DNA from 3 places in the Streptomyces sp. CA2R106 genome. Region 1 is predicted to be linked to each of the others. Evidence: riboswitches for the same ligand, from Rfam matches in the RefSeq annotation. Region 1 holds a riboswitch; each other region holds the start of a gene.
The links. Region 1 has a riboswitch for cobalamin ahead of WA788_RS06030 (CbtB domain-containing protein). Riboswitches for the same ligand answer to the same signal wherever they lie in the genome.
Positions count from the first base shown of each region.

Region 2: another riboswitch for cobalamin. It lies ahead of cobN (cobaltochelatase subunit CobN); the one in region 1 lies ahead of WA788_RS06030 (CbtB domain-containing protein).
Region 3: another riboswitch for cobalamin. It lies ahead of metE (5-methyltetrahydropteroyltriglutamate--homocysteine S-methyltransferase); the one in region 1 lies ahead of WA788_RS06030 (CbtB domain-containing protein).

Region 1 is NZ_JBAGKC010000003.1:100,784-108,089, reverse strand. Features, by position in the region: gene WA788_RS06055 (glycoside hydrolase family 2 protein) at 1-1,499, shown strand, start outside; gene WA788_RS06050 (putative protein N(5)-glutamine methyltransferase) at 1,692-2,555, shown strand; gene WA788_RS06045 (HoxN/HupN/NixA family nickel/cobalt transporter) at 2,566-3,639, opposite strand; gene WA788_RS06040 ((2Fe-2S)-binding protein) at 3,812-4,651, opposite strand; gene WA788_RS06035 (CbtA family protein) at 4,700-5,566, opposite strand; gene WA788_RS06030 (CbtB domain-containing protein) at 5,594-5,812, opposite strand; cobalamin riboswitch at 5,852-6,007, opposite strand; gene metX (homoserine O-acetyltransferase MetX) at 6,006-7,247, opposite strand; gene WA788_RS06020 (bifunctional o-acetylhomoserine/o-acetylserine sulfhydrylase) at 7,250-7,306, opposite strand, start outside.
Region 2 is NZ_JBAGKC010000002.1:59,169-66,474, reverse strand. Features, by position in the region: gene WA788_RS03385 (precorrin-2 C(20)-methyltransferase) at 1-110, opposite strand, end outside; gene WA788_RS03380 (precorrin-8X methylmutase) at 107-787, opposite strand; gene WA788_RS03375 (precorrin-3B synthase) at 784-2,304, opposite strand; cobalamin riboswitch at 2,389-2,511, shown strand; gene cobN (cobaltochelatase subunit CobN) at 2,696-6,364, shown strand; gene WA788_RS03365 (D-2-hydroxyacid dehydrogenase family protein) at 6,486-7,306, shown strand, end outside.
Region 3 is NZ_JBAGKC010000014.1:145,111-152,416, reverse strand. Features, by position in the region: gene WA788_RS21035 (MFS transporter) at 1-676, shown strand, start outside; cobalamin riboswitch at 772-990, shown strand; gene metE (5-methyltetrahydropteroyltriglutamate--homocysteine S-methyltransferase) at 1,166-3,484, shown strand; gene cobF (precorrin-6A synthase (deacetylating)) at 3,543-4,334, opposite strand; gene WA788_RS21020 (DUF1684 domain-containing protein) at 4,729-5,544, opposite strand; gene WA788_RS21015 (flavin reductase family protein) at 5,597-6,292, opposite strand; gene WA788_RS21010 (LLM class flavin-dependent oxidoreductase) at 6,289-7,306, opposite strand, start outside.

The DNA of each region.
Region 1 (7,306 bases):
CCGGGGTGGACCTGGTGCGGGTGTGGGGCGGCGGGATCTACGAGAGCGACGACTTCTACGACGCCTGCGACGAGCTGGGCCTGCTGGTCTGGCAGGACTTCCTCTTCGCCTGCGCCGCCTACCCCGAGGAGCAGCCGCTGCGCTCCGAGGTGGAGGCCGAGGCCCGGGAGAACGTCGCCCGGCTCGCCCCGCACCCCTCGCTGGTGCTGTGGAACGGCAACAACGAGAACCTGTGGGCCTTCCGCGACTGGGACTGGGAGCCCGAACTCGCCGGCGCTTCCTGGGGCGAGGGCTACTACCTGGGCCTCCTCGCCCGGGTCGTCGCCGAGACCGACCCGACCCGCCCGTACTGGGCCGGCAGCCCCTGGTCCGGCTCCTGGCGGCACCACCCCAACGACCCCGGCCACGGCACCGCCCACTCCTGGGACGTGTGGAACCGGACCGACTACACCGACTACCGCGACAGCGTCCCGCGGTTCGTCGCGGAGTTCGGCTGGCAGGCCCCGCCCGCCTACGCCACGGTGCGCCGCGCCATCGGCGACACACCGCTCACCCCCGACTCGCCCGGCATGCTCCACCACCAGAAGGCCGCCGACGGCAACGGCAAACTCGCCCGCGGCCTGGCCCGGCACTTCCCCGTCCCGGCCGACTTCGACACCTGGCACTACCTCACCCAGGTCAACCAGGCACGTGCCGTGGCCACCGGTGTCGAGCACTGGCGCGCGCACTGGCCGCGCTGCGCCGGCACCGTCGTCTGGCAGCTCAACGACTGCTGGCCGGTGACGTCCTGGGCCGCCATCGACGGCGACGGGCGGCCCAAGCCGCTCTACCACGAGCTGAAGCGGCTGTACGCGGACCGGCTGCTGACCTTCCAGGAGCGCGCGGGGGACGGCGGGGACGGCGGGGACGGCGCTCTGGTGCTGGCCGTGGTCAACCAGGCGGGGCGGGCCTGGTCCGGGAGCGTGCTGCTGCGCCGGGTCACCGTCGGGGGCGAGGTGCTCGCGGAGGTCCGGCTGCCCTTCACCGCGGCCGCCCGTACCGTCGCCGACCTGCCGGTGCCGCCGCGGCTGCGGCCGGCGGCGGGCAGCACCGCGCAGCTGCTCACCGCGGACGCCGAGCCGAACGCCGAGCGGGGCGGCGACACGGACACCGAGCCGGGGGCGGCGCGCGCGTACTGGTTCCCCGTCCGGGACAAGGACTTCGCCTACCCGCACCCGCGGTGGGACCTCGCGCTGACCGTCCGCGACCAGGACACCGGCGGCCCCGACACCGCCGTGCCCGCCGTGCCCGCCGTCGAGATCACCGTCACCGCCCGCACCCTGCTGCGCGACCTGCTCCTCCAGGCCGACCGGCTCGGCCCGGCCGCGCACACCGACCGCGGCCTGACCACGCTGCTGCCCGGCGAGCACGCCACCTTCACCGTGCACGGCTGGCCCGACCCCACCGCCGAGGCCGCCACCGCCGCCCTGCACACCGTCAACGCCGCGGTCGTACGGTAGGTTGTCCGGCACGGCGCCGCGGACCGGGTCCGGCCGCAGCGCGCCCCGCGACGAGCCGAGGAGGTGGGACCGATCAACCGCCGCAGGACACCACGCTCGCTCCCACCGCACGGCCGCGCCCGCTGACGTCGACGCCCCGCGCGACGGCACGGCCCCAGGGAGCGCCACGCTTCCCGAAAGGCACCGCCACCCATGTCCGAACCCCGCTTCGCGCCCCGCCCCGGCACCGGCAGCCGCCCCGGCTGGCCGCACCCGGCCGACACCGCCGCCGAACTGCGCGCCGCCGGCTGCGTCTTCGCCGAGGAGGAGGCGGGCCTGCTGACCGAGGCCGCCGCCACCCCGCGGGAGCTGGCCGCGATGGTGGCGCGCCGCGCGGGCGGCCTGCCCCTGGAACACGTCGTCGGCTGGGCCGGGTTCGCCGGCCTGCGGATCGAGGTCGGCCCCGGGGTGTTCGTGCCGCGCCGCCGCACCGAGTTCCTGCTCGCCCGTGCCGCCGCCCTGCTGCGCCCCGGCGCGGTCGTGCTGGACCTGTGCTGCGGGTCCGGGGCGGTCGGCGCCGCACTCGCCGCGGCCGCGCCCGGCGTCGAACTCCACGCCGCCGACCTCGACCCCGCCGCCGTGCGCTACGCCCGCCGCAATCTGGCGGCCGCCCGCGGCCAGGTCCACGAGGGCGACCTGTTCGCGCCCCTGCCGCCCACCCTGCGCGGCCGGGTGGACATCCTCACCGCCAACGTCCCCTACGTGCCCACCGGCGACATCCCGCTGCTGCCCGCCGAGGCCCGCGACCACGAGGCACCGCTCGCCCTCGACGGCGGCGCCGACGGCCTGGACCTGCTGCGCCGCGTCGCCCGCGACGCCGCCACCTGGCTCGCGCCGGGCGGCACCCTGCTCTCCGAGGCCGGCCGGGCCCAGGTCCCCGCCGCCCTGCGTGCCCTGCGCGCCGGCGGCCTGACCGCGGCCACCGCCCACGACCCCGACCTGGAGGCCACCGTCCTGCTGGCCACCCGCCCGCACCCCGGGCCCGCCCCGCACCGGTCACCGCGGGAGCGGCCCTGAGCGGCGGGCGCTACTCCGGGCCGGCGTCGGCGGTGCGCAGGCCGGTGGACCACTTCTCCTCGATGTTGCCGTACTTCCAGACGGCCAGGGCCACGGCCCAGGTGAGGAAGAACAGGCCGACGATGACGTAGCCGACGATGTTGAGGTCCAGCCCGCCGATCCAGTCCCAGAAGGAGCCGTGCAGACCGGCCTTGTCGGAGATCAGGCCGAGCAGTTCGACGGTGCCGATGATCAGGGCGACCGCGACGGACAGGCCGGTGATGGTGAGGTTGTAGTAGACCTTGCGGACCGGCTTGGAGAACGCCCACTCGTACGCGAAGTTCATGAACGAGCCGTCGATGGTGTCCAGCAGGCACATGCCGGCGGCGAAGAGGACCGGCAGGCACAGGATCGCGTACCAGGGCAGGCCCGAGGCGGCGCCGGAGCCGGCCAGCACCAGCAGCGCGATCTCGGTGGCGGTGTCGAAGCCGAGGCCGAAGAGCAGGCCGATCGGGTACATCTGCCACGGCTTGCTCACGGACTTCATCAGCCGACCCAGCAGGCGGTTCATCAGACCGCGGTTGTTGAGCTGGTCCTCCAGCGCCGCCTCGTCGAACTCGCCGTGCCGCATCCGCCGGAAGACCTTCCAGATGCCGCCCAGGATCAGCAGGTTGACCAGCGCGATCGCGTACAGGAACGTGCCCGAGACGGTGGTGCCGATCCAGCCGGTGACGTCGTGCAGCCCGGAGTTGTCGTGCGCCACCGGGTCGGCGAGCGACCTGATGCCCAGGGAGAGCAGGAAGGACAGCCCGAAGACGATCGAGGAGTGCCCGAGCGAGAACCAGAAGCCGACCGACAGCGGCCGCTTGCCCTCGCCCATCAGCTTGCGGGTGGTGTTGTCGATCGCGGCGATGTGGTCGGCGTCGAAGGCGTGCCGCATCCCGAGCGTGTAGGCGGTGACGCCGATGCCGACCCCGAAGACGCCGGTGCCCGTCCGGTAGTGGTGCGGGGCGACGATCACCGCGAGCGTGAACCAGCCGATGACGTGCAGCGCCACGATGAAGCCGGCCATACCGCCCAGCCGGGTCCACTCGGCACGCGACATCGACGCCGATATCCGCTGGAGGCGGGACCCCGCGGCGGGGCGGGTCTGGATGATGGAGGTCAACGTTGCGTCCTTTGCGACCGGGGGCGGGACACCTCGATGCGACACATTACTTGTTGCAAGTTGCTCGCAACAAGACCGGGTCCTCATGCCCGCAACGCTTTGACCTGCTTCATCCCGGGCGCACCGGCACACGGGAGAGCGCACAGTCGCCGCACAGCGCCCCGGCGTGACCCGGCGCGGCCCGGTAGATCAGGCAGCAGCTGCGCCGCCGGAAGGCGCCGTGGCCCCCGCCGGCGTCCGCCGGGGTGAGATGCCCGGCGCCGCGCAGCGGGCCGCCGGCCAGCAGCAGCCCGGTCAGCGCGCGGGCCCGCGCGGCGGCCTCCGGGCGGGCCCCGGCGACCATGCGGGCGGCGCCGGCGAGCGCGGACGCGGTGTTGCCCCGCAGGACGTGCGGGGAGACGCGGAAGTCCGCGCAGGCCGCGGTCAGTTCGCGGACCGGGCCGGAGAGGACCGCCGCCGCGAACGCGTCCGCGACCCCACCGAGGCCCGCCACCCTGCCGAGGTCCGCGACCCCACCGGTCTCCGCGGGCCCGGTCTCCGCCGGGGCGGGCGGGCCCGCGGCGCGGCCGGGCAGCCCCGGCAGGGCCAGCGGGTAGGGGCCGCCGAGCGCGGGCTGCCAGCGCAGGTCGGACAGCCGTACGGCGCCGGGCACGTGCCCGTACAGCACGGCCAGCGCCAGGTAGGGGGAGAGCAGCCGCGCCACCAGGCCCAGGTGGGTCACGGACGCGGCCACCCGCTCCTCGACCGCGTCCGGCTGCTGCCCGCCGCCCGCGGCCAGCACCCCGCGTACGGCGGCCACGCGGGCGGCCAGCACCCCGCTGCCGTCGCCCAGCTCGCCCATCGACCGCCAGCCGGAGCCGCCGCCGGCCGCATCGGCCGCCGCAGCGCTCTCGACCGCGAAGAACGGCCCCAGCTCCGCCAGGGCCGCTCTCGTCTCATCGCCGTGCACGGCGCCACCCTGCCGCGGCAGGGCGGGATGGCGCGCCGAGGCGCCCCCTCACGCCTCCACCGGGCCGACCCGGGGCGCCCGTGCGGCGCGGCCGGTCGGCGAGGCGCTCAGCACCCGCTCCGAAAGCGGCCCGAAGACCAGCGCGATCGCCGACCACAGCAGCAGCTGCGCGGCCACCGAGTACAAGCGGAACCGGAACAGCACGTCCGCAGGGAAGCCCGGGTAGACGATCCGCCCCGCCGGGTCGGTCAGCGGCTGAGGTGTCTCCGTGGCGTGGTTGCCGTACTGCTCGCGGTTGGCGGCCAGGTGTCCCAGCGCGGGCAGCAGGCCGATCACGACGCCGATGGCGACCACGAAGGCCGCACCGGCCAGCAGCGTGGCGTTCCACGTGCCGAACCGCCCCTGGAGCCGCCGCCCCAGCCACACCGCCAGCGCGAGCAGCGTGATCGAGCAGACCACCATGACCAGATAGAGCCCGGTGCGGGCCTTGATGGTGTCCTCGTGCCCGATCGCGGGCGGGTTCGCCGGGTACTTCACGAACGGCACCAGGTAGAAGCCGAGGAAGCCGCCGCCGGCCACCAGCAGCGCCAGCGTGCGCGGCCGGACGCCGCCCACCCGGCCCAGGCACACCGTGTAGACCACCGCGAACAGGGCGCCCATCGCCGCACCGAAGAGGACCAGGCCCACGCCCATGCCGACATCGGCCTGGACGGTGCGGCTGAACAGGTCGGGGCCGTCCGGGGAGACCGGCAGGCCCGCGGCCTTGTCCAGGGCGTTCTGCGCCGCGTCCCGGCCGCTCTCGTAGCTGATCGCCCGGTTGATCTGCGGTTCGGCGAAGATCCGCGCGAAGACGAACGCGAGCAGCCCGCCGATCGCGCCGGCGAGCACGCCGCGCAGTACGAGTCGTTTCTCCATGTCGAGTTGTCCGCCTGCCTGGTGTCGTCAGTGGCAGGGGAAGCCGAGGAAGTGCCGCGCGTCGTGCACGAACTCGTGGATGTGCATGTCCCGGCCGAAGACGGACACCGCGCCCTGGTCGACGCCGATGAAGTAGTAGGCGGCCAGCGCCAGGAGCGCGCTGCCGACCAGCCAGAGCACCGCCTTGGAGACGGGCAGGACAACCGGCGTGGCCTCGGTCGACGAAGGGGTGGACACAGAACTCACGGGTGGGGCCTCCTTCGGGGATACAGCGTCCCTCGGTTCGAATGGGGCGGCGTGACGGCGGAGTATCTGACTCCCGGACGCCCCCAGAGGCGACCGGTACACAGTGGCGCGACCGTGCCGGAGTTCCACCGGCTTCCTCACACCATCACGAACGGCCAGCGTACGGGCGGGCGAACCGGCACGTCAACGCGTGTCACCTGCTTCCCGCCACGCCGCGCGGGGGCCGCCGCGCCGCCGGAGGCGGCAGCAACTCCCCGACCAGCGCGGCCACTTGATCCACCTCGATGAGGAAGCCGTCATGCCCGTACGGCGAGTGGATCGTCCGCGTCCGGTCCGCGCCCGGGATGCCCGCCGCCAACTCCTCCTGCTGCGCGGTCGGGTAGAGCCGGTCGGAGTCGACCCCGGCCACCAGCGCGGGCGCCGTGACCCGCCGCAGCGCCGCCGCGGTGCCGCCCCGCCCGCGCCCCACGTCATGGGCGTTCATCGCCTCGGTGAGCACCACATAGCTGCCCGCGTCGAACCGGCGCACCAGCTTGTCCGCGTGGTGGTCGAGATACGACTCCACCGCGTACCGGCCGCCGTGCCAGGGCAGTTCACCGCGCTGCGGGTCCCGGCCGAAGCGCGCCCGCAGTTCCGGCTCGCTGCGGTACGTCAGGTGCGCCAGCCGGCGGGCCTGGCCGAGACCGGCGTGCGGGCCGCCGCCCGGCCCGGCGCCGTGGTAGTCGCCGCCGCGCCAGGCCGGGTCGGCCCGGATCGCCCGCAGCTGCACCGACGCCCAGCCGATCTGCTCGGCACTGGCCGCCGCCGGGCAGGCGAGCAGCAGCAGCGCGCCGACCCGCTCCGGGCGGCCGGCCGCCCACTCCAGCGCCCGCATGCCGCCCATCGACCCGCCGACCACCAGCGCCCACCGGTCGATGCCCAGCGCGTCCGCCAGGCCCGCCTCGGCCGCGACCTGGTCGCGCTGGGTCAGGAACGGGAAGGCGCCGCCCCACGGCCGCCCGTCCGGCCGGGCGGTGGCCGGGCCGGTGCTGCCCTGGCAGCCGCCCAGCACGTTGGGCGCCACCACGAAGAAGCGGTCGGTGTCCAGCGCCCGGCCCGGCCCGACCAGCGCGTCCCACCAGCCGGCCGTGGGATGGCCGGGCCCGGCAGGACCGGCGACGTGGCTGTCCCCGGTCAGCGCGTGCAGCACCAGGACCGCGTTCGACCCGTCGGGCGCGAGGCGGCCCCACGTCTCGTACGCCAGCCGCACCTCCGGCAGTTCGCCGCCCGCCTCCAGCGCGAGCGGCCCCGCCGCGCGGTGCCAGCGCCGCCGCCCGGGCGGGTCCCCCGGCCGCCACGCCCCGGAGGCGGGCGGCGGGAGGACCCCGCCGGCGCCGGCGGGTTCCGGGGCGGCGGCGGGCGATCCGGCGCCGGGGACCGGCGGCGTGCCAGGCACGGTCAGGACGCGCCCTTGGCCGCGCGGAACCCTGCTTCCAGGTCGGCCTTGAGGTCCGC
Region 2 (7,306 bases), on a different contig from region 1:
GCGCGTACGGTCAGCAGCTTCGGGTCGCCGGGGCCCAGGCCGACCCCGTAGAGCCGCCCCACGCTGTCGGATGCGGCCGTCTCGTGGGCCGCTGACGGACGGCTGCTCATTCTTCCTCGCTCGCGATCGCGTTGAGCGCGGCGGCCGCGATGGCGCTGCCGCCGCGCCTGCCGTGCACCACCAGGTACTCGAGGGCCGACGGGTCGGCGGCCAGGGCCTGCTTCGACTCGGCCGCGCCGACGAAGCCGACCGGGACGCCGATGACCGCGGCCGGCCGCGGGCCGCCCGCGGCGACGAGTTCGAGCAGCCGGAACAGCGCGGTGGGCGCGTTGCCGACCGCCACGACCGCGCCCTCCAGCCGGTCCCGCCACAAATCCAGGGCCGCCGCGGTGCGGGTGGTGCCGAGTTCCGCGGCGAGCGCGGGCACCGACGGGTCGCCCAGCGTGCAGATCACCTCGTTGTCCGCGGGCAGCCGCTTGCGGGTCACCCCGCTGGCGACCATCGCGGCGTCGCACAGGATCGGCGCCCCGGCCCGCAGCGCCGCGCGGGCCCGCGCGACCACGCCGGGCGAGTACGCCAGGTCGGCGACCAGGTCGACCATGCCGCAGGCGTGGATCATCCGCACCGCGACCTGGGCGACGTCCGCGGGCAGCCCGCCGAGGTCCGCCTCGGCGCGGATCGTGGCGAAGGAGCGGCGGTAGATGGCCGCACCGTCCTTCTCGTACGCGTAGGGGTACGCGGAGCCCGGGGGGACCGGGGGCACAGGGGGCACGGTGGTCTCGCTCATTCGGTCGGCGCGCCGCGGCGCGCGGCCGCCACGGTGGCGGCGAGGTCGGCGGGCCGGGGGTGGGCGCTTCGCAGCGGGGCCCCGGTACGGAAGAGGTCCACACGGTAGCCGTTCGAGGTGGCGACGACTTCGACGCGGTCGGGGGTGCGGGGGCGGCCGCAGGCGCGGGAGCAGCCGGACCAGTGGACGGGGAGGGGGCGGGGGGTGGTGCCCCCGGGTTCCCCGCTCCCGGGTTGTGTGCCCTCGGGCTGTGTGTCCCCGGGTTCCCCGCTCCCGGGGGTGGGGCGGGAGGGCTCGGCGTCCCCGGGTGCCGGGTGGACGAGGGCCGCCGCGTCCGCGCGGACGTCGGCGAGCGACTTCGCGCAGCCGGGCCGCCCGGCACACGCGCTCACGCCCACCCACGGGGAGCCCGGGTCCGTCACCAGTCCGGCCGCCGCGAGCGCGGCCAGCTCCGCCCGGGCCCGGTCGGCGGGCACCCCGGGGACGACGGCGCCGCGCCACGGGGTGAGCCGCAGCTGCGCGGCCGGGGTGCGGGCGGCGAGCGCGCACAGGGCGCGCCACTGGTCGGGGGTGAGGCGGCCGAGGGGGGCGAGGACGGAGAGGGCGAGGGGGCCGCCGGGGGCGGCCGGGTGCGGGATGGGGCCGATTGCGGGGGGCACTGTGGGTGCTGTGTGTGCGGCTTCCCCCCGGGTGCCGGCGGGGGAGGCGGCGGGCGGGGCCGCGGTGGTGGCGGGCGGTGCGGTGAGACGGCCGGCGAGGTCCGCGGTGAGGGCCGCGCCGCGGTCGGGCAGGTCGGCCACCCGCCACGCGGTGGGCTCGCCGCCGCCGTCGGGCGTGGCCGCGGCGAGGAAGCCCTCCGCGGCGAGCAGTGCGGCCCGGGGCGCGTCGGCGGCGGGAAGGCGGAGGGCCGGGTTGCGGCCGACCCGCAGCAGCGCCGTCCCGTCCGGCGCCGCGCGCAGCGTCACGTCGGGTCCCAGGGCCGCGACGTCGCCGCGCCCGTCGTCCAGCGCGAAGAGGAACCGCCCGGACAGCGCCGCGGCCGCCGCGCTCCCGCACAGCAGCCCGTCCAGCTCCCGCAGCCAGCCCCCGACGTCCAGGTGCCCCTGCCCGTCCAGGCCCGACAGCGGCGACGCCACGACGTTCCGTACCCGCTCGTGCGCCGCAGACGGCAGCAGCCCGGCCGCGCCCAGCAGTTGGGCCAGCTCCGCCCCGCAGCCCGCGGCCAGGCCGCGCAGTTGGACGTTGCCGCGCGAAGTGAGATGGACATCACCGTCGCCGAACCGCCGGGCCGCCTCGCCCAGCCGTTCGGCCTGCGCCGCGCCGAGCGCACCGCCCGGGACGCGGACCCTGGCCAGCGCGCCGTCGTCGGCGGTGTGCAGCCGAAGGGCCCCCGGGCAGGCGTCCGCCCGGCCGCGCGGGGCCCGGGCGGCTTCCCCTACCGCCGCGTTGACGTCCGCCGGGCATGCGTCGGCGGTCGGCCGCGGCGGCTGGACGGGCTGGTCGGGGGCGGTGGACATGGCGGCGAGCATACCGACCGTGCCACAAATCGGGTCATCTGCCGAATGCGTACGGCGCTTACTATGCTCCCGGTGCGGACCTTCCGGTTCGCCATTGCCGCAGACGGCGACAGGGGAGGAAGCCCGGTGCGAATCCGGCGCGGTCCCGCCACTGTGAACTTGGCCACCGGTGCCTCCGGCGGTCGAGCGAGCCAGGAACTCCCGCCGTCCGACACCACCCGGGGCGCGGACACCCCGAGGAAGGGTTTTCGTTGTGACCGGATCATCCGAGTTGCCCCGTTCCGCCGACTCCAGCACCACCGCCCCGGTGCGGGGTGGCGAGGAACTGCCCCCGGCCGAAGCGCCTTCGCCCGCCGGTGAGCAGGGGCTCGGCGGGCCGCATCCCGAACGGGTGCTGCTGCTGAGCACGTCGGACACGGACCTGCTCAGCGCTCGGGCGGCCGGGGGACCGGTGGCGTACCGGTTCGCGAACCCGACGCGGGTGGACGTGGCGCTGCTGCCGGAGCTGCTGGAGGGCGTCGGCCTGGTCGTCGTACGCCTGCTGGGCGGACTGCGGGCGTGGCAGGAGGGGCTGGACGCGCTGCTGGCGACGACCCTGCCGGTGGTGGTGCTGAGCGGCGAACAGGCGCCGGACGCCCAGCTGATGGCGGCGTCCACGGTGCCGGTGGGCCTCGCGGCCGAGGCGCATGCGTACCTGGCGCACGGCGGCCCGGCCAACCTGGAGCAGCTCGCCCGCTTCCTGTCCGACACGGTGCTGCTCACCGGCCACGGCTTCGAACCGCCCGCGCCCGCGCCCTCCTGGGGCCCGCTGGAGCGGACGGCCGCCGCGGCGCCCGCGGACGCCCCCGCCGTCGCCGTGCTCTACTACCGCGCCCACCACATGAGTGGGAACACCGCGTTCGTCGGCGCCCTGTGCGACGCGATCGAGGCGGCCGGGGCCCGGGCGCTGCCGTACTTCGTCGCCTCCCTGCGCACCCCCGAGCCCGGACTCGTCGCAGAACTGTCCGCCGCCGACGCGATCGTCACCACCGTGCTCGCCGCCGGCGGCACCCGCCCCGCCGACGCGTCCGCGGGCGGCGACGACGACGCGTGGGACGCGGGCGCGCTCACCGGCCTGGACGTCCCCGTGCTCCAGGCGCTGTGCCTGACCGGCTCGCGCGCCGCGTGGCTGGCGAACGACGAGGGCGTCTCCCCGCTCGACGCGGCCACCCAGATCGCGGTGCCCGAGTTCGACGGGCGGCTGATCACCGTCCCGTTCTCGTTCAAGGAGGTCGACGCCGACGGCCTGCCCGCCTACGTCGCCGACCCCGAGCGCGCCGCCCGCGTGGCCGGCATCGCCGTACGGCACGCCCGGCTGCGGCACATACCCGCCGCCGACAAGCGCCTGGCCCTGGTGCTGTCCGCCTACCCCACCAAGCACTCCCGCATCGGCAACGCGGTCGGCCTCGACACCCCCGCCAGCGCGATGGCCCTGCTGCGCCGCCTGCGCGAGGAGGGCTACGACTTCGGGCCCGACCCCGTCCCCGGCCTCGACGCGCCGTCCGACGGCGGTCCCTCCGACGTCACCCCTTCCGACGGCTCCCCCCTCCACCCCGGCGACGCCCTCATCCGCGCCCTCATCGACGCCGGCGGCCACGACCAGGACTGGCTCACCGAGGAGCAGTTGGCCCGCAACCCCGTCCGGGTCCCCGCCGCCGACTACCGCCGCTGGTACGCCACCCTGCCGCGGGAACTGCGCGACGCGGTCGAGGAGCACTGGGGCCCGCCGCCCGGCGAGCTGTTCGTCGACCGCAGCCGCAACCCCGAGGGCGACATCGTGCTCGCCGCCCTCCGCCACGGGAACCTGCTGGTCCTCATCCAGCCGCCGCGCGGCTTCGGCGAGAACCCGATCGCGATCTACCACGACCCCGACCTGCCGCCCTCGCACCACTACCTGGCCGCGTACCACTGGATCGCCGCCCCCGCCGCGGACGGCGGCTTCGGCGCCGACGCGATGATCCACCTCGGCAAGCACGGCAACCTGGAGTGGCTGCCCGGCAAGAACGCCGGCCTGTCGGCGGCCTGCGGCCCGGACGCGGTCCTGGGCGACCTGCCGCTGGTCTACCCGTTCCTGGTCAACGACCCGGGCGAGGGCACCCAGGCCAAGCGCCGCGCCCACGCCACCCTCGTCGACCACCTCGTGCCGCCGATGGCCCGCGCCGACTCCTACGGCGACATCGCCCGCCTCGAGCAGCTGATGGACGAGCACGCCCAGATCGCGGCCATGGACCCGGCGAAGCTCCCGGCGATCCGCGCCCAGATCTGGACCCTCATCCAGGCCGCCCGCCTCGACCACGACCTGGGCCTGGCCGACCGCCCCGACGACGAGGGCTTCGACGACTTCCTGCTGCACGTCGACGGCTGGCTCTGCGAGATCAAGGACGCCCAGATCCGCGACGGCCTGCACGTCCTCGGCCAGGCCCCGGCCGGTACCGACCGGGTCAACCTGGTGCTGGCGATCCTGCGCGCCCGGCAGATCTGGGGCGGCACCGCGGCCCTGCCCGGGCTGCGCGAGGCGCTGGGCCTGGACGAGTCCGCCGCCACCCGCACCGCCGCCGACGCCGTCGAGGAGCGCGCCCGCGCCCTGGTCCAGGCGATGGAGGACGCCGGCTGGGACCCGGCCGCCGTGCCCGCCGTCACCGCCGGCAGCGGCGAACAGGTCGCCGCCGTCCTGGAGTTCGCCGCCCGCGAGGTGGTCCCCCGGCTCACCGCGACCACCGACGAGATCGACCGCACCGTGCACGCGCTGGCCGGCGGCTTCGTGCCCGCCGGGCCGTCCGGCTCGCCGCTGCGCGGCCTGGTCAACGTGCTGCCCACCGGCCGCAACTTCTACTCCGTCGACCCCAAGGCGGTGCCTTCCCGGCTCGCCTGGGAGACCGGGCAGGCGCTCGCCGAGTCGCTGCTGACCCGCTACCGCACCGACAACGGCGACTGGCCGGCGTCGGTGGGCCTGTCGCTGTGGGGCACCTCCGCGATGCGCACCGCGGGCGACGACATCGCCGAGGCGCTGGCCCTGCTCGGCATCCGCCCGGTCTGGGACGACGCCTCCCGCCGCGTCACCGGCCTGGAGCCGGTGCCGCTGGACGAGCTGGGCCGCCCCCGGATCGACGTCACCCTGCGCATCTCCGGCTTCTTCCGCGACGCGTTCCCGCACACCGTCGCCCTGCTCGACGACGCGGTGCGGCTGGCCGCCTCCCTCGACGAGCCCGACGACCGCAACCACGTACGCGCCCACACCCGCGCCGACCTCGCCGAGCACGGCGACGAGCGCCGCGCCACCACCCGCATCTTCGGCTCCCGGCCGGGCACGTACGGCGCCGGGCTGCTCCAGCTGATCGACTCCCGCGACTGGCGCACCGACGCCGACCTCGCCGAGGTCTACACCGTCTGGGGCGGCTACGCCTACGGCCGCGGGCTCGACGGCCGCCCGGCGCGCGGCGAGATGGAGACCGCCTACCGCCGGATCGCCGTCGCCGCGAAGAACACCGACACCCGCGAGCACGACATCGCCGACTCCGACGACTACTTCCAGTACCACGGCGGCATGGTCGCCGCGGTACGGGCGCTGCGCGGCACCGCCCCCGAGGCGTACATCGGTGACTCGACCCGCCCCGAGACCGTCCGCACCCGCACCCTCGTCGAGGAGACCTCCCGGGTCTTCCGCGCCCGCGTGGTCAACCCGCGCTGGATCGAGGCGATGCGCCGGCACGGCTACAAGGGCGCCTTCGAACTCGCCGCGACCGTCGACTACCTCTTCGGGTACGACGCGACCACCGGTGTCGTCGCCGACTGGATGTACGACAGGATCACCGAGGCGTACGTCCTCGACCCCGCCAACCGGGCCTTCCTCCAGGACGCCAACCCCTGGGCGCTGCACGGCATCGCCGAACGCCTGCTGGAGGCGGAGTCCCGCGGGATGTGGGCCGAGCCCGACCCCGAGGTGCTCGCCGAGCTGCGCCAGGTCTTCCTGGACACCGAGGGCGACCTCGAAGGCGGCGACGCCGGGGAGGGCGAGGAGTGAGCCCGGCGCGGCCGTAGGATCGCCCGAGCCGGGCACCCGACCAGCAGGAACCGACATCCGACCAGCAGGAGCCGGGCACCCCGAGCCGGGTCCGGGCCCCCGACCAGGAGGAGAACCGCCGATGCGCGTCGCCGTACTGGACGACTACCAGCAGGTCGCCGAGTCGCTGGCCGACTGGTCCGGGCGGCTGCCCGGGGCCGAGCCGGTCTTCTTCCCCCGGCACCTGGCCGACCGCGACGCGCTCGTCGCCGCCCTCGAGCCGTTCGACGTGGTGGTGGCGATGCGCGAGCGCACCGCCTTCCCCCGCGAGGTGCTGCGGCGGCTGCCCCGGCTGCGGCTGCTGGTCACCACCGGCATGCGCAACGCGGCCATCGACCTCGCCGCGGCGGCCGAGTTCGGCGTGCTGGTCTGCGGCACCCGCTCGCACCCGACCGGCACCGCCGAGCTGACCTGGGCGATGATCCTCGGCCTGGTCCGGCAGGTCGCCGACGACGACGCCGCGATCCGGGCCGGCGGTTGGCAGCGGCGGGTCGCACCGGACCTGGCGGGCGAGGTGCTGGGCGTCGTCGGCATGGGGCGGCTCGGCGCGCGGGTCGCCGCGGTGGGCGCCGCGTTCGGCATGGACGTGGTCGCCTGGAGCCCGCACCTCACCGCGGAGCGCGCGGCGGCCGGCGGCGCCCGGGCGGTCGGCAAGGACGAGCTGTTCGCCACCGCGAAGGTCGCCACCGTGCACATGGTGCTCGCCGACGCCACCCGCGGGATCGTCGGCGCCGCCGAACTCGGCGCCATGCGCCCCGACGCCTACCTCGTGAACACCTCGCGCTTCGGGCTGATCGACGAGGACGCGCTGCGCCGCGCCCTGGCCGCCGGCCGCCCGGCCGGCGTCGGCCTCGACGTCTACGACACCGAGCCGCTGCCCGACGGCCACTGGCTGCGCACCGC
Region 3 (7,306 bases), on a different contig from region 1:
CTCGCCGCTGGTCGACGTCCGGGTCAACGCCGCGCCCGCGCTGCTGCTGACGAACGTCGCGTCCGTCTGCGTCGGCTTCGCGCTGTTCGCCACGCTCATCGGCACCGCCTCCTACGTGGAGGCGCCGCGCGTGACCGGCTACGGCTTCGGCTCGTCCGTGGTGGTGGGCGGCCTGTGCCTGCTGCCCAGCGGCGTGGCGATGCTCATCCTGTCGCCGGCCTCGGCGGCGATCACCAACGCGGTCGGGCCGAAGATCACCCTGGCCATCGGCGCGACCATCGTGGCGGCCGGCTTCGTGGTGCGGATCGCGCTCACCGGCCACCTGTGGGAGATCATCCTCGGCACCAGCATCGCCGGGGCCGGCACCGGTATCGCGTACGCGGCCATGCCCGCGCTGATCAACCTCGCCGCGCCGCGCTCGGCCCTCGCGGCCGCCAACGGCCTCAACTCGCTCTTCCGCTCCGTCGGCAGCTCGCTGGCCAGCGCGGTCGGCGGCACCCTGTTCGCCTCGCAGGTGATCGTGCTGGGCGGCCAGGCCATACCCTCCCTGCACGCCTACCGGCTGCTCTTCGGGATCTGCGCGGGCGCGGCCCTGCTCGGCGCCCTGATCGCGCTGACGGTGCCCACCTCGCCGCAGGAGGAGGAAGCCGCGCAGGCGGAACCGGTACCGGCCTGACGCTCCCCGCCTGATGCTCCCCCGGCCGGGTGGAACACCCCGGCCGGGGCCGCCGGGACGGGAAAAGGGGCGGCCCGGCGGCGCCCGCGCGATCTATGCTGGCGGGTGCAGCTGGTTCGCCCCTGCCCGCCAGGCAGGCGCGTCGCAAGAGGGAACCCGGTGGGAATCCGGGACTGCCCCGCAGCGGTGAGTGGGAACGACCGCCGTCAGACGCACTGGGTCCGCCTCGGACCTGGGAAGCGACGGCCAGTAGGTGTCTGCCCCCGGCAGGCGTGCCCGCGAGTCCGAAGACCTGCCCGTTGCCCGTACGCGACCACTCGCGTGCGGAAGTCCCGGTGACCTCGTGGGCGGGTCGGCGTACATGGGCAGGCAGGTGGACGAGCGCGCGCCGTCGTCGGTGCGCCGGGTCCGTACCGGTCCGGTGTGCCGCCTTCGCACCCTCGTCCCGTCGCCGGGATGCCAGGGAGACATCTCGCGAAGGAGAGTTCCGTGTCAGCGAAGTCCGCAGCCGCGGCAGCACGGGCCACCGTGTACGGCTACCCCCGCCAGGGACAGCACCGGGAACTGAAGAAGGCCGTCGAGGGCTACTGGAAGGGCCAAGTCGGCGCCGACGCCCTCCGGCAGACCGCCGCCGACCTGCGCCGCGCCAACTGGCGGCAGCTCGCCGGGGCCGGCCTCCACGAACTGCCCACCGGCGACTTCTCGTACTACGACCACGTGCTCGACACCAGCGTCATGGTCGGCGCCGTGCCCGAGCGGCACCGCGCGGCCGTCGCCGCCGACCGGCTCGACGGCTACTTCGCGATGGCCCGCGGCACCCAGGACACGGCGCCGCTGGAGATGACGAAGTGGTTCGACACCAACTACCACTACCTGGTGCCCGAGTTGGGTCCGGACACCGTCTTCCGCGCGGACTCCTCCCAGCAGGTCGGCGAGCTGCGCGAGGCCCTCGCGCTCGGGTACGACGCGCGGCCGGTGCTCGTCGGCCCCGTGACCTACCTGCTGCTCGCCAAGGCCGCGCCCGGCGCGCCGGCCGGGTTCGAGCCGCTGTCCCTGCTGGACCGGCTGCTGCCGGTGTACGCGGAGGTGCTCGCCGACCTGCGGGCCGCCGGCGCGGCGTGGGCGCAGCTCGACGAGCCCGCCCTCGTACAGGACCGCACGCCGGCCGAACTGGCCGCGGCCGAGCGCGCCTACCGCGCGCTGGGCGGCGCCGCCGACCGGCCGAAGCTGCTCGTCGCGTCCTACTTCGACCGGCTCGGCGAGGCGCTGCCGGTGCTGGCCGCGGCCCCCGTCGAGGGCCTGGCACTGGACTTCACCGGCCCGGCCGCCGCCAACCTCGACCACCTCGCCGCCGTCGGCGGGCTGCCCGGCAAGCGCCTGGTCGCCGGTGTCGTCGACGGCCGCAACATCTGGATCAACGACCTCCAACGGTCGCTGTCCACGCTCGGCACCCTCCTCGGCCTCGCCGACCGCGTCGACGTCGCCGCCTCCTGCTCGCTGCTGCACGTGCCGCTGGACACCGCGCCCGAACGGGACATCGACCCGCAGGTGCGGCGCTGGCTGGCCTTCGCGCGGCAGAAGGCCGCCGAGGTCGCCACGCTCGCCAGGGGCCTGGCCGAGGGCACCGGCAGCATCGCGGGCGAACTCGCCGCCTGCCGCGCCGCCCTCGCCTCCCGCGCGGCCTCCCCGATCACCCGCGACCCCGCCGTACGCGCCCGGGTCGCGGCGGTCACCGACGCCGACGCCCACCGCGCCCAGCCGTACCCGGAGCGGGCCGCCGCCCAGCGGGCCCGCCTCGGGCTGCCGCTGCTGCCCACCACCACCATCGGCTCCTTCCCGCAGACCGCCGAGCTGCGCACCGCCCGCGCCGACCTGCGCGCCGGGCGGATCGACCCGGCCGGCTACGAGGAGCGGATCAGGGCCGAGATCGGCGAGGTGATCTCCTTCCAGGAGCGGACGGGCCTGGACGTGCTGGTGCACGGCGAGCCCGAGCGCAACGACATGGTCCAGTACTTCGCCGAGCAGCTCACCGGCTACCTCGCCACGCGGCACGGCTGGGTCCAGTCCTACGGCACCCGGTACGTGCGCCCGCCGATCCTGGCCGGGGACATCTCCCGGCCCGGGCCGATGACCGTGCGCTGGACCTCCTACGCGCAGTCGCTGACCTCACGCCCGGTCAAGGGCATGCTCACCGGCCCGGTCACCATGCTCGCCTGGTCCTTCGTCCGCGACGACCAGCCGCCCGGCGACACCGCCCGGCAGGTCGCCCTCGCACTGCGCGACGAGGTGGCCGACCTGGAGGCGGCCGGGACGGCGGTGATCCAGGTCGACGAGCCGGCGCTGCGCGAGACGCTGCCGCTGCGCGCGGCCGACCGCCCCGCCTACCTGGCCTGGGCAACCACGGCCTTCCGGCTCACCACCGCGGCGGCCGGTCCGGCCACCCAGATCCACACCCACATGTGCTACGCCGAGTTCGGGGACATCGTGCAGGCCATCGAGGACCTCGACGCCGACGTCATCAGCCTGGAGGCCGCCCGCTCCCACATGCAGGTCGCCACCGAACTCGCCGGCCGCGGCTACCCGCGGGAGGCCGGTCCGGGCGTCTACGACATCCACTCGCCGCGCGTACCGGACGCGCAGGAGGCGGCGGCCCTGCTGCGCAAGGGACTTGAGGCCATCCCGGCCGAGCGGCTGTGGGTCAACCCGGACTGCGGCCTGAAGACCCGCGGCTGGCCCGAGACCCGGGCGTCCCTGGCCCACCTGGTGGCAGCCGCCCGCACGGTCCGGGCGGAGCTGGCCGCGAACTGACCCGGCCCGGCCGCGGGTCGGGGGGCGAGGGCCCGCCGGTCCGCGGCCGGGCGCCGGGTCACGGCCGGGTGCGGCGCAGCAGGTAGGTGTCCATGATCCAGCCGTGCCGGGCGCGGGCCTGCGCCCGGACCTCCCGGATGCGGTCGGCGACGTCGGCGAGCGGGCCGGCGACCAGGATCTCGTCCGGGGTGCCGAGGTAGGCGCCCCAGTAGATCCAGACGCCGTCGCCCTCGACCTGGGTGAAGGACTCGTGGGCGTCGAGCATCACGACCACGTCGCTGTCCACGCCGCCCTCCTGTCCGGGGAAGATCTCCGGGAGGCGGCGCGCGGGGGTGATGTGGACGGGCCGGCCGACCTGGTTCAGGCCGATCCGGTGCCGGGCGGCCAGCGCGGAGACGCTGCTGATGCCGGGCACCACCTCGACGTCGAAGGCGACGGTGCCGCGGGCGGCGATCTCGTCGAGCATGCTGAGCGTGCCGTCGTAGAGCGCCGGGTCGCCCCAGACGAGGAAGGCGCCCGCCTGGCCGGGCGCCAACTCGTCGCGGATCAGCTGCTCGCAGGCGTCCGCGCGCTTGCTCCGCCAGTCGTGCACGGCGGCGGTGTACGCGCCGCGCCCGGCGGCCGCCCGGTCGCGCGGCGGGTCTTCCGTCTCCACGATCCGGTGCGGCCGGTCGGAGTGCTCCTCGATCACGGCCCGCCGGAAGTCCGTCAGGGACGCCTTGACCGGCCCCTTCCCGATCAGGAAGAAGACGTCGGCGCGGCGGATGGCGCGCACCGCGCCGAGCGTCAGGTGGTCGGGGTCGCCGGCTCCGATGCCGATGACGAGGAGGTGGCGCTGCTCCGTGCTCATCTGCGGGCTTTCCAGGTGGTCGGTGGAGAAACCGCTGGTCCGCGGCAACCGCGCGCCCGCCGGGGGCGCGCTGCACGAAGCGTACGCTGCGCCGCGCCACGCCCGTCAGCGGGCCGTGGCGTCCCAGGCCGTGCCGGACACATCCCGCCTGCCCGGCGGGGCCCGGCACGCACGCTCCCCCCTGCCTCCGGCGGGAGGCGCCCCCAGCGTTGCCGGTCGTCGGCGCGGCCCGCCGCGCTCTGTTCCCCAGCGCTTCGCCTGGGCTACCCCCATCCTCCGCCGTGCGATCGGGGGGCACCGCCCATGCCGTAGGCCACGGGGGAGCACCAGACCCCGTCGGCCCCCGACCTTTGGGCGGGACGACGCTACGGGTCAGGCACGGTCCGGCCGCCCGTCACCGCCCGGCAGGGGTCTTCTCGCCGGCCTCGATCGGCACCGGCAGGTGGTTCTCGGCCGGCGGCAGCGGGCAGGTGGCCAGGTCGGTGTAGGCGCAGGGGAGGTTGGCGGCCCGGTTGAAGTCGATCAGGACGGTGCCGTCGGCGTCAGGCGCGGCCAGCGACAGGGAGCGGTTGGCGGCGTAGGTGGTGACCCCGGAGGTGGCGTCGGTGAACAGCACCAGCAGGCTGCCGGGGGTGCGGCCGTTGAACGCGGTGAGCCGGTGGGTGGTGCCGTCGAGCTCGAACTCGACCTCGCCGGGGGCGTCGTAGACGTGCTGGAGGCCCTCGACGGCGGCGCCGACGGTCGTCGGGCGCGGGGCGTCGAACGGCAGGTAGCGGCCGGTGCGGGCCCAGCGCGGGTCGGGGGCGTAGGCGGGGGTGCCGGTGAAGTCGCGCAGCAGGGCGTTGTCGGGGTGGCGGGGGCGGAGGATGTCGTGGCCGCCGCGCTTGGCGATCTCGATGACGGCGTCCCCGGCGGTGGGGAAGAGCCCGTCGCGTTCGGCGATCACGCCGAACGCGTGGCGGCCGCGCAGGACCTGGCCGTCGAGGGTCAGCTCCTCGCCGTCGGCGAGGTCGACCACCACGCCGTCCTCGGTGGCCGACCAGGCGCCGGGCGCGTCGGGGAAGCGGGTGGGCGTGGCGTCGAGCCAGCGCAGGCTGGTGACGGCGAGGAAGCCGTGCGGGTCGGCGAGGACCCGTTCGTGCGCGGTGTGCCACTCCTCCCACTGGCGGGTGAAGGTCTCCTGCGCGGTCGCTTCGGCTTGTACGGTCATGGCGCTCCGTTCGGGGGTCGGACGGGCCCGGGCGGGCCGGGCCGGGGTCGGTTCAGCGGTGGTCGGTGTTCTCGCGGTCGGCGGCCTGTTCGAGGCGGCGGAACCGGCTGGCGTGGAAGACGAGCGGCGTGACCGCGTGGTCGGCGTCCAGCGCGTGCACCCGCAGCAGCACGATGTCGTGGTCGCCGGCCCGGACCAGCTGCTCGACGGAGCAGTCGAACCAGGCGCTGCCGCGGTCCAGCAGCACCGCGCCGTCGGCGGTGGCATGCCAGTCCAGCCCGGCGAACCGGTCGGCGCCGCGGGCGGCGAGCTGCGCGCAGTCGCGTTCCTGGTCGGCGCCGAGCACGGTGACGCCGAGCCGGGCGCGGCCGGCCAGCGCCGGCCACGTGGTGGAGGTGTGCGCCACGCACACCGACAGCAGCGGCGGGTCGAGGGAGACGGAGGTGAAGGAGTTGGCCGCCATGCCGGTGGGCACCCCGTCGACCAGCGCGGCTACCGCGGTCACGCCGGTGGGGAACGCGCCGAACACCCGGCGCAGTTCGGTGGCGGAGAGCGCCTCCTCCCCGGTGGGCAGCCGGCGCTGCGGCCGGTCGGGGTGCGGCGGCCGGGCGGCGGGGTCGGCGCGGTGCGCGGGGTCGTCAAGGTGGACGGGGTCGTCGCGGTGGACGGCGGCGGGCGGACGGGCCGGCTGGCGGGCACCGCGCCCGTCGTGCCGCTCGTCCCTGCGCTGCGCCCTGGTCGTCGTCATCGTCGCGTCCACTCCTCGGCCAGCAGCTGGTACGAGCGGACCCGGTCCGCGTGATCGTGGGTGATGGTGGTGATCAGCAGTTCGTCGGCGCCGGTGGCGTCGCGCAGCGTCTCCAGCTGGTCGGCGACCTGCCGCGCCGTCCCGACGAACTGCGTCTCGACCCGGTCGGCGACCAGGTCCCGGTCCTCGTCGCTCCAGGCGAGGGCGCGGGCCTGCTCGGGGGTGGGGAAGCGGATGGCGCCCGCGCCGGTGCGGATGCTGCGCACCCACGGGCCGTAGCCGGCGGCCAGCTCCCGCGCGGTGCCCTCGTCCGCGGCCACCACGACGTCGGCGGACACGCTCACATACGGCCGGTCCAGCTCCGCCGACGGCACGAACGCCGCCCGGTAGCCCTCGGCGGCCTCCAGTACGGTGGCCGGGCTGACGTGGTAGTTCGCCGCGAACCGCAGCCCGTGGGCGCCGGCGGTCTGGGCGCTGATCCCGGCGCTGCTGCCGAGTATCCACACCTGGAGGTCGGCGCCCTCGCCGGGGACGACGTGGGCGGCGGTGCCGTCCTCGGTGGCGTAGTCGCCGCCGAGCAGCGCGAGGATGTCCGCGATTTGCTCGGCGTAGGGCTGCGGCTGGGCTCCGGGCAGGGTCATCAGGCGCTGGTGCAGGGCGAAGCGGGGCGAGGTGAGCAGCTTCTCGGGGGCGAACCGGGCGGGGATGCGCAGGCCGTTCGGGGTGCGGCCGTCGACGACGGGCGTGGTGGCGGTGAGCGCGGGCTGCCGGCCGGCCGCGGGCGGGACCGGCCCGCCGGAGCGGCCCAGGCCCAGGTCGAAGCGGCCGGGGTGCAGCGCGTCGAGCAGCCCGAACTCCTCGACGGTGGACAGCGCGGTGCGGTGTCCGAGCTGCACCGCGCCCGACCCGAGCCGGATGGTGGAGGTGGCGGCCGCGGTCAGGGCGAGCACCACCGCCGGGGAGGTGCCGGCGACCCCGGGGTTGAGGTGGTGCTCGGCGAACCAGTGGCGGGTG